Regions from separate parts of the Rhizobium sp. Root491 genome, predicted to be linked through region 1. Evidence: riboswitches for the same ligand, from Rfam matches in the RefSeq annotation. Region 1 holds a riboswitch; each other region holds the start of a gene.
What was found. A riboswitch is a leader RNA that binds a small molecule or an ion and turns the genes downstream of it on or off. The one in region 1 is predicted to bind cobalamin.
Positions count from the first base shown of each region.

Region 2: another riboswitch for cobalamin. It lies ahead of ASD46_RS12190 (ABC transporter substrate-binding protein); the one in region 1 lies ahead of ASD46_RS25780 (DUF1852 domain-containing protein).
Region 3: another riboswitch for cobalamin. It lies ahead of nrdH (glutaredoxin-like protein NrdH); the one in region 1 lies ahead of ASD46_RS25780 (DUF1852 domain-containing protein).
Region 4: another riboswitch for cobalamin. It lies ahead of ASD46_RS02975 (CbtB domain-containing protein); the one in region 1 lies ahead of ASD46_RS25780 (DUF1852 domain-containing protein).

Region 1 covers NZ_LMFF01000020.1:114,414-116,610, forward strand. Annotated here, with positions in the region: gene ASD46_RS25775 (methionine synthase) at 1-184, opposite strand, end outside; gene ASD46_RS25780 (DUF1852 domain-containing protein) at 209-1,186, opposite strand; cobalamin riboswitch at 1,289-1,502, opposite strand; partial or broken gene ASD46_RS27985 (Fic family protein) at 1,697-1,839, opposite strand.
Region 2 covers NZ_LMFF01000012.1:277,921-280,117, reverse strand. Annotated here, with positions in the region: gene ASD46_RS12195 (GNAT family N-acetyltransferase) at 1-520, shown strand, start outside; cobalamin riboswitch at 560-796, shown strand; gene ASD46_RS12190 (ABC transporter substrate-binding protein) at 961-1,992, shown strand; gene ASD46_RS12185 (FecCD family ABC transporter permease) at 1,989-2,197, shown strand, end outside.
Region 3 covers NZ_LMFF01000001.1:1,353,736-1,355,932, forward strand. Annotated here, with positions in the region: gene nrdE (class 1b ribonucleoside-diphosphate reductase subunit alpha) at 1-426, opposite strand, end outside; gene nrdI (class Ib ribonucleoside-diphosphate reductase assembly flavoprotein NrdI) at 414-812, opposite strand; gene nrdH (glutaredoxin-like protein NrdH) at 825-1,046, opposite strand; cobalamin riboswitch at 1,302-1,526, opposite strand; gene ASD46_RS06730 (nucleoside triphosphate hydrolase) at 1,658-2,197, opposite strand, start outside.
Region 4 covers NZ_LMFF01000001.1:592,739-594,935, forward strand. Annotated here, with positions in the region: gene ASD46_RS02960 (type 1 glutamine amidotransferase family protein) at 1-2, shown strand, start outside; gene ASD46_RS02965 (hypothetical protein) at 108-422, opposite strand; gene ASD46_RS02970 (CbtA family protein) at 427-1,143, opposite strand; gene ASD46_RS02975 (CbtB domain-containing protein) at 1,155-1,337, opposite strand; cobalamin riboswitch at 1,503-1,728, opposite strand; gene ASD46_RS02980 (c-type cytochrome) at 1,820-2,197, opposite strand, start outside.

The DNA.
Region 1 (2,197 bases):
CATCACTGACGATGTCGATGCCGGCCTGTTGCTGATCGTCCAGTGAAAGGCGCAGGGCATCTCTCTTGCCTTCCAGTAATTCCTCGCCCTCCAGCTTCCAGGGCGACCACAGTTTTTCGGGGTGCGCAAGCCAGGAGGGTTTCGGCAGGCTGCCAGCCGTCGATGTGGGGAGAAGTTTCTTCACGATGGGACCTCTTCTAAGTGATGCTCAGGCGGGGCGGTGAGCAAACAATTGCTCAAGGACGGCGCGGTATGGCTTGATGAAGTGTTTTTCGGTGAACTTACCCTGATCCACCGCCAAGCGATTTCGTTCGTCGCGATCGTAAATGACCCGGGTCAGCGAATAGTCCTGGTGCTTGAGGTTGGGCTGGTAAAATGTCCCGGCTGCTGCGTTCGCATTGTAGATTTCGGGGCGATAAATTCTCTGAAACGTTTCCATCGTGCTGATGACGCCGATTAGCTCAATATTGGAGTAGTCGCCCAGCAAGTCCCCAACAAAGTAGAAGGCCAACGGCGCAACGCTGCCTGCAGGCATGAAGTAGCGAACCTGCAATCCCATTTTCCCGAAATACTGGTCGGTGGACGAGAACCCATTCTGCCGGTATTCGACGCCCATCACGGGGTGATGATTTTCGGTCCGGTAATAGGTCTTGCTGGTCGAGGCGCTGATGCAAATGACCGGCGGCTTGCGAAAGTACGAGCGGTAGGCATCCGACCGCAGAAAAGACTTGAACAGGTTTCCATGCAGGTCGCCGAAGTCGGCCGGAATGCTGAAGGCAGGAACGCTCTTGTTATGCTCCGGCAGGACAATGCTGAAGTCGTAGTCTCGCACATAGGAGGAGAAGTTATTCCCCACAATGCCGTCGATACGCTCACTGGTTTTGTGATCGATGATCGTCGTCTTCAGTATCTCGATGAGGGGAAATTTTTCACCTGCGACATCGAAGCTCATATCGACCGAAATGATCTCCAACTCGACCGAGTATCGGTCCGATTTGGGATTATCCCAGTGAGCGAGGGCGTTGAAGCGGCTGTCGATCATGCGCATGACATTGCGCAGGTTTTCCTGCCGCTTTTCGCCCCTAGCCAGATTGGCGAAATTGGTGGTGATGCGCGTATTTTCTGAAGGACGATAGTCCTCATCGAAGGGTACGCTCGTGATCGTAAAAATGCAGGTCTGAGACATGTTGTGCCCCTGTAAAGTTGGGGGCATGGGTCTGCGGACGCATAGCAAGACAGGCCGCGACAATGCAGCCTTTGCTACGGCACACTGGGACACCCCGCCCGTGGACGTTATTTCACCAAAGGCAGGTCTCCTGGCTCACGGATCATCACTTCCGTCCGTCTTCCCGGGGTAAACCAGTGACATGTTGGACTTCAGCTCGCCGCTTACAGTTGCGGGGGCAGCGTCGGCTTTTCCGCATGACACGGAGCACCGACTTCCCTCTTAGCCCCGGCACGTTGCGTGCAACGACTGGGGAACCTTAGGCGTGACGACCATATGGTAAGCTACGCCATCGGTCAACATCATATAACGATATCTTTATGTCCTTAAGTCTGCGTTTCCATCGCCGGTTCCGACCGAGTAGGTTGCATTCGGCGTTGTCAGGCGATTCTCACATACGCGGACCTGGCCGTGGCAAACGTCTCGCTCCACGCAGTTGAAAGGATCAGACCACACCACGAATAGTTCCTAGCGCGGGAGCAGCCTGGTGATACCGTCCAGGCGCCCAGAGCGCGTTCCGCCAGACTTAGTCGCTCCAGAAGAGCCAGTACGTCGATCGACGGTTCAGGAGGCAATTGGGGCAGCTAGAAGGCGCGCATGATTTCGCCTGCCACAGGCGTTTCATTGAAGCGGCCTCGCCGGAGGTTGGGATGCTATTCGGACATGCCCTACTGTGCCGGCGCAGCGCTAATAAAGGAATCGGCGTTTGAATTAAATAGCGAATGAGCGAAGGCAAGCACCCTTAAATTGCGGGCCGATAACATCACGGACGCGTATCCGCATCAGCACCGCCGAATTTGTGCTCGGGCCTTCGAACCGCCCCATGTCGTTGAAGGTGCACAGGGAGTTCCGATCCGCACCGGGCATCTGACAGGTCTGGCAGTGGGCGGTATTCGGCTTCGTTAATCGTACCGTCAGGCTTGAATCACTGGAACTGCTAGTCGGCAGTCAACGTTGCGGTTTTACGCTTTT
Region 2 (2,197 bases), on a different contig from region 1:
GTTGGGTTTTGCCGGTGATACGGAAAAAGTATATCTGTTCCGGGGAAGGGCGAATTGCCTTTTCGAGATACCGCCGCCCGGCAGAAAACAACGAATAGAGCCGTTATCCGCAGGTCATCTGACTGATGTGGTGGAACTAGACCGGGCGGCTTTTGGCGTTTCGCGCCGGAACGTTTTGCAGCGACTTTTGACGCAGAATGCGGGTTACGGTGTGTTTGAGGCGGACCGTCTTACCGCTTTTGCGCTGCGCCGTGCGGCGGGGCGGGGCCACATTATCGGTCCGGTCGTTGCGGGTGCGGACATGGATGCGATTGCACTCGTAAGGCGGCATTTTACCGATCTTGACGATGAGCTGGTGCGTCTCGACACCATCAGCGACAACAATCTCTTTATTGATTTTATTGCGCAATCCGGCTTGGTGGTGATTGAAACCCTTACCACCATGTCCAAAGACGCACCTCAACCGGCGCCCTCCGGCGCTACAAAAATTTTCGCGTTGGCGGGTCCGTCTTTGTGCTGAGCTGCAGCACTATCGCAATTGACGCCCCGGCGCTTGCCCCTTATGTCAGAAAGCGACGGTTCCTGAAGCCGAAGGGCAAAGGGATTAATAGGGAACATGGTGCGGGTGATTTCTATCGCCCAATGCCGTGGCTGCCCCCGCAACTGTAAGCGGATTGCCGCTCATCCTCGTGACGCCTGAAAAGCGTCATGCCACTGCACCCTTCAAGGTGCGGGAAGGCAGATGAACGGCGCATATTCGTGAGCCAGGAGACCTGCCGTCATAATATTGACCATCGTTACGGGCGGGGATGCCCGGAAGAGGAGCTGATTATGACCTTTCCGTCCGCGGAAACGTATTTAGAGTCCCGTTCTCCATCTCCACACTTGTTGTCGCTCTGTCACTACGCGTTTTGACGCGCGGCCTGCGGATCACGCCACTTTATTTAGACTGGAGAACATATGTTTCATTTCAAACGCCTGCCGGTTTCCGCCGGTCTTCTGGCTGTCGCATTAGCGGCCTTGCCCGCCGGTGCCGCTCAGGCTGCCGAAACCGCCTATCCGCTGACGATCAATAGCTGCGGCCACGAAATCACCTTCAAGCAGGCGCCCGCCCGCACAGTATCGGTCGGCCAGAGCACGACCGAGGTTCTCTATCTGCTCGGCGTGGCCGACAAGGTGGTAGGCACGGCGCTGTGGATCGGCCCGGTTCTGAAGGGTTACGAAGACGCCAATGCCAAGGTGGAGCGGCTTGCCGACAATGATCCGAGCTTCGAGGCGGTGGTTGGCAAGAGGCCGGACCTCGTGACGACGCAGTTCCAGTGGCAGATCGGTCCCGAAGGCGTTGTCGGAACACCGGAGCAATTCGCCGAACTCGGTATTCCCGTTTATACCTCCCCTGCCGATTGCATGGGCAAGGACAATTCCGGCGGCGGCGACGGCGTGCGCAAGTCCGTTTTCACCATGGACCTGATCTACCAGGAGGTCCGCGACCTTGCGAAAATTTTCAACGTGCAGGATCGCGGCGAGGAAGTCGTTGCCGACCTGAAAAAGCGTGAGGAAGCCGCCCGCGCCAAGATCGCTTCGGCGAATGGCAAGATTTCAGCAGTCTTCTGGTTCTCCAGCGCCGAGCTGGATATCGATCCTTACGTGGCGGGCCGCAATGGTGCGCCGGGTTACATCATGTCCGCGCTCGGACTGAAGAACGTTATCGAAAGCGATGAGGAATGGCCGACTGTTGGCTGGGAAACCATCGCCAAGGCCAATCCGTCCGTGATCGTTGCCGGCAAGATGGACCGCCGGCGGTTCCCCGCCGATGACGTCGCCGTCAAGCTCAAGTTCCTTGCTACCGATCCGGTTGCCAGCATCATGCCCGCCGTCAAGGCGGCCCATGTCTTCGAAATGGACGCGCAGGCGATGAACCCGACCATCCGCACGATCGAAGGCATTGAAACGCTGGCCGAGGCGATTTCCACAGCCGGTCTCGCCAAGTGAACGGTCTTTCCGTCAATCTTGGCAGGGCGGGTCTGGCTTTTGCCGCACTCGCCCTGCTGCTCGTCGCGCTGATGGCCGGTGCGGCCATCGGCGAGACTGCCATTCCGTTCGACGTGGTGGCAAAGACCATTGCCAATCGTGTCTTCCATGCGGGTTATCCGCTGGAGCCGCTGGATGAGGGCATCGTCTGGAGTTACCGCCTCAG
Region 3 (2,197 bases), on a different contig from region 1:
CTCATAACGCTCCAGGTAACGCTTTCCGTCGAAGGTCTTCAGCGTATAGGACGTATAATATTTGAAGGCGCCGAGAAATGTCGGAAAACGGAACTTTCTGGCATAGGCCTCGTCGTAGAGGTCACGGACGAAATTGAAGGAATAGTGGTCCAGCACCTCCTGTTCGTAATATCCCTCGGTCACGAGATAATCGAGCTTTTCCCTGAGATTATGGAAAAACACCGTGTTCTGATTGACGTGCTGAAGGAAATATTGCCGTGCCGCAAGGCGGTCCTTGTCGAGCTGGATCTTCCCGTTTTCATCGTAGAGGTTCAGCATCGCGTTCAGCGCGTGATAGTCCAGTCCCGCGTCCAGGTGTTTCGGCGCGCCGGTTACTTGTTGTTTGGCATCCGTGTTGCGCACCGCGCTCGAGGTCAGCGTGTCCAAAATCGTTCCAATCCATGATTGACGTTGGCGACATCTTCCTCCGTGCCGAGAAGCTCGAAGCGGTAGAGAAACGGCACCGCGCATTTACGCGACACGATATCTCCGGCGGATGCGAAAGCTGCGCCAAAATTCGTATTTCCCGCCGCGATGACGCCGCGAATGAGATTTCGGTTTGAGGGCTCGTTCAAAAACCGGATAACCGGTTTCGGTACCGCTCCTTTCATGCCGCCGCCCCCATAGGTGGGGGTGACGAGAACATAGGGCTCCGACACGTGAGTAACGTCTTCCTCGGCGCCGAGCGGCAGGCGAAGCAATCGTCGCCCCAGTTTCTGAAGGAAGCGATGAGTGTTCTCAGACCGGCTGGAATAATAGACAATCAGCCCCATCGCATCGCCTCCTCAGCTGATCGAGCCAATCATGTCCGGACGGAAACCCGCCCAATGGCGTTCGCCCGCAACGACCACGGGAACCTGCATGTAACCAAGGCCGCGAACGCGATCGAGGGCATCCGCATCTTCGGAGATATCGACGATCTCGTAGCTGACACCGATGCGGTCAAGCGCACGATAGGTGGCAGTGCACTGGACGCAGGCGGGTTTGCTGTAAACGGTGACGGTCATTGTTTCCTCTTTCGAAGCCGCTTTTACGCACGGCTCAACATTGCCCGCCTGCAATCACAAGCGGGTGGCGATGGTTCTGTCATTCTGGCGAGGCGCGCGGCTCAGGCCGCGTAAGATCTCTGTCTACACCGACGAGCGTAGAAACTTATAAAAATGCACTGGCATGACTTCACCCCGAAGCTTGTTCTGGAGGGGGCAGAAAAGGGCGCACGCAATTCATTTGCGTCATACACCTTCCTTCCGGACACCCCGCCCGTGGACGTTTTCGCTCAAGGCAGGTCTCCTGACTTGCGGGTCAAAACATCCATTCCCACCTTCCCGGAGCTTTTAGCGCCAGTGGCTCAAATCGGAACGATGCTCACCGCTTACAGTTGCGGGGGCAGTTTCGGCATTGCTTCACCATAATGGTGTTGCGCACCGAATTCCCGTCTTAGCTCCCGACGCTTGCGAATCGAAAGAACCTTGAACACCACATATAGTATATGAGGAATTTTTTTCGTCAATAATTAGACATGCGAAAGCCCCACCCTGTGGATCAAAAAGATTCAACACATGGTCAACAAAGGCTTAACGGTGAATGTTCGATGCCGCCTACGGACGGAAGCGGCGGGTTATTTCCAGATATCGATGCGAATATCGGCGGGGCGTGAGTTTTCAATCACCCGCTTTCCGTTGGGAAGATCATTTTCGAACAGTTTGGCGTGAATCTCGGTCGCATCGAGACCATAGCCCTGCCATCTATCCCGCAGGCGTTCCTCGAGCACCGCAACGGATGGGCCTACGAAGACGGTAAGATCGAAGCTGCCGGAAAGCTTCGTCCACGGCGCCTCGTTCAACAGCAGATAGTTGCCTTCGGCAAGAATGAAGCGTGTTTCTGGCGCGATGGCGCGAGCGGAGGCAATGGCAATTTCGCGGGAGCGGTCAAAAACCGGGACAAGAACTTCCTGCCCGCCCTGACGAACTGCGGAGACGATATCAAGAAAGCCGCGCACGTCGAAGGTCTCCGGTGCGCCTTTTCGCGGCAAGAGCCCCCGTTCTTCGAGAATACCGTTATCCATATGGAAGCCGTCCATGGGCAGGACAGCCGCAGCCTCGCCGCGCGCCACGAGGGCACCGCACAGGGCATCCGCCAGCGTGGATTTGCCGGCCCC
Region 4 (2,197 bases), on a different contig from region 1:
GAAGCTCACCTTGGTGTCGAGAGTTTTGCGGATCCTCCCACCCTCATTCCTGTGCTTGTCACAGGAATGAGGGTGGTGGGGAAGTTGAGCCGCGAGACCATCACAAATCACCCCTGATCAAGCACCCGGCAGACACGGGGCGCGACATCCCCGCCCTCCCCCGCCATCGCACGGCGGATATCGCGGCTGTTGAGATGCAGACTGCGACCGGCCGGCAAAGCCGAGCGTTTTATCTTGGCAAGGGCTGCGACCGTAAAGGCAGCCTCATTCTCATGAAAATAGGCGAGCGCCGCTTCCCGTTCCGGGCTGACGCCAAGGACTGCCTTGAAAGCAAGGCGATGCACGGCGCAGAAAGCGCCGTGACCGGGAACGGCAAAACGCAGCGCGTCGAGTTCCTCACTCCATTCGGCTGCGTCCTGCATGGATTTAAGCCTGCTGGAAGCGCTTCAGGAAAAACGCGCTCAATGTTCCGAGCAAGGCCCAGAAGACAAAGCTGGTCACGGTGGCGGCGACGATGAACTGTCGTTCCAGCGGCAGCGGTGCCAGCGCATGTTCACCTTCCGGCGGCAGGGGCGCGCCCACCACATGTGGAGCAACGATCAACACCAGTGCGAGCACGATTGCCCAGGGTTCGCGCCGGAATGCGATCAGCGCAATGCCGCCCGCGGTTGCGGCAACCGTCGAAAGCCACCAGATTTGACGCGCCTCAAGCGCGGCCGCCGGGCTGCCCGGTAGTTCCGGCGGCAGGCCGATCATCGGCGCAAGCATGACGGCGGCAAAACCGGCCACACCCCACAAAAGGCCTTCGCGCCAGCCGGCATCGGTGCCGCGCAGCGAGATGAGGCCGGTCAGCACCAGCGCATAACCGATGGCGGTCAGCACGTTGGCGGCGACCGTATAGGCGGTGCGCTCGAAGCCGTCGGCCGGAGACCAGGCTTCCTTATTATGTTCGTGCGCGGGAACGGCAGCGCCGGTCGTGGCCGGAGCATCATGGCTGTGGGGCGCTTCGCCACCGGCATTTTCATAGGTTTCCGCCTTCAGGATCAGCGGCGTGGTGCCGAAAGCCTGCATGGCCGAAACGGCGAAGCCGCCAACGATGCCGACGAGGACGGCGGTAAAAACGATATTGCGAAAGAACGACATGCTTTTTCCCCTCAATGGCAAGGGAAAGCATTGGCATGACGCGTGTCATGCGCGGCGTTGTGAACGGCTTCCACATGCGAAAAGCCGACAAACCCGACGACGAACAGACCAAGCACGATCGCCGTCAGCGATTGCGCGAAGCTGCCCGTTTTTGCTGAAACGGCGGCATTTGCCGTATTCTGGTTGATGGACATGGTGACCCCTCTTACGGCGCGACCCCGCGCCTTTAGACGCGGCGGAACGGCAAACGCCGTGCAGCCGCATGCGATACACTTCACCACGGGGATACGAGACTGACACAGGGCGGCACGTTCAAGCGCCACCACCCTGAAATTCCGCTCTTCCGGACACCCCGCCGGCATGGACATTTCCGTGATGGCAGGTCTCCTGGCTTACGGGTCAAAACCTGAAACACCTTCCCGGCATTGCCCTCGCCCATATCCGGCGAGATGCTTACCAGTGGCATTTCGTTTCAGGCTCTCCGCTCACAGTTGCGGGGGCAGCCACGAATGAGGATGTCTCCCTATCGTGTTCCCTTTTCACCTTCCGGAACGCCCGGAAGGAACCATCACAGGATCGTTATCCGATGGGTGTGGGTGGGAGTCAATGGCAGGCCGGCGTGAGAATTGCGCGCCGCGGCTGGATGCCGGATCAAGTCCGGCATGACGGCAAAGGGCTACCGTGCCGGGATGGCCTTCAGATAGGCGGCGATCGCATTGCGGTCATCGACCGTCAGATGCGCCATATTCTGCTGCACCTTGACCATGGAGCCGCCGACGCTGTCGAATTCCGGGGTGAAGCCGGTTTCCAGATAGTTGGCAATATCGGCCGCTTCCCAGCTTCCGACGCTCTGCGAGCCGGGGGTAATATCGGGAATGCGGCCCTCGCCTTCGGGATTGGGACCACCGGCCAGCCATTTGCCATCGAGAAAACCGCCAAGCGCATTGCGCGGCGTGTGACATTCGCCGCAATGGCCCGGGCCTTCCACCAGATATTGGCCGCGCAGCAATTCGGCATTGGCATCGGCAAGCTCGACGCGGGGTGGCGCGGATGT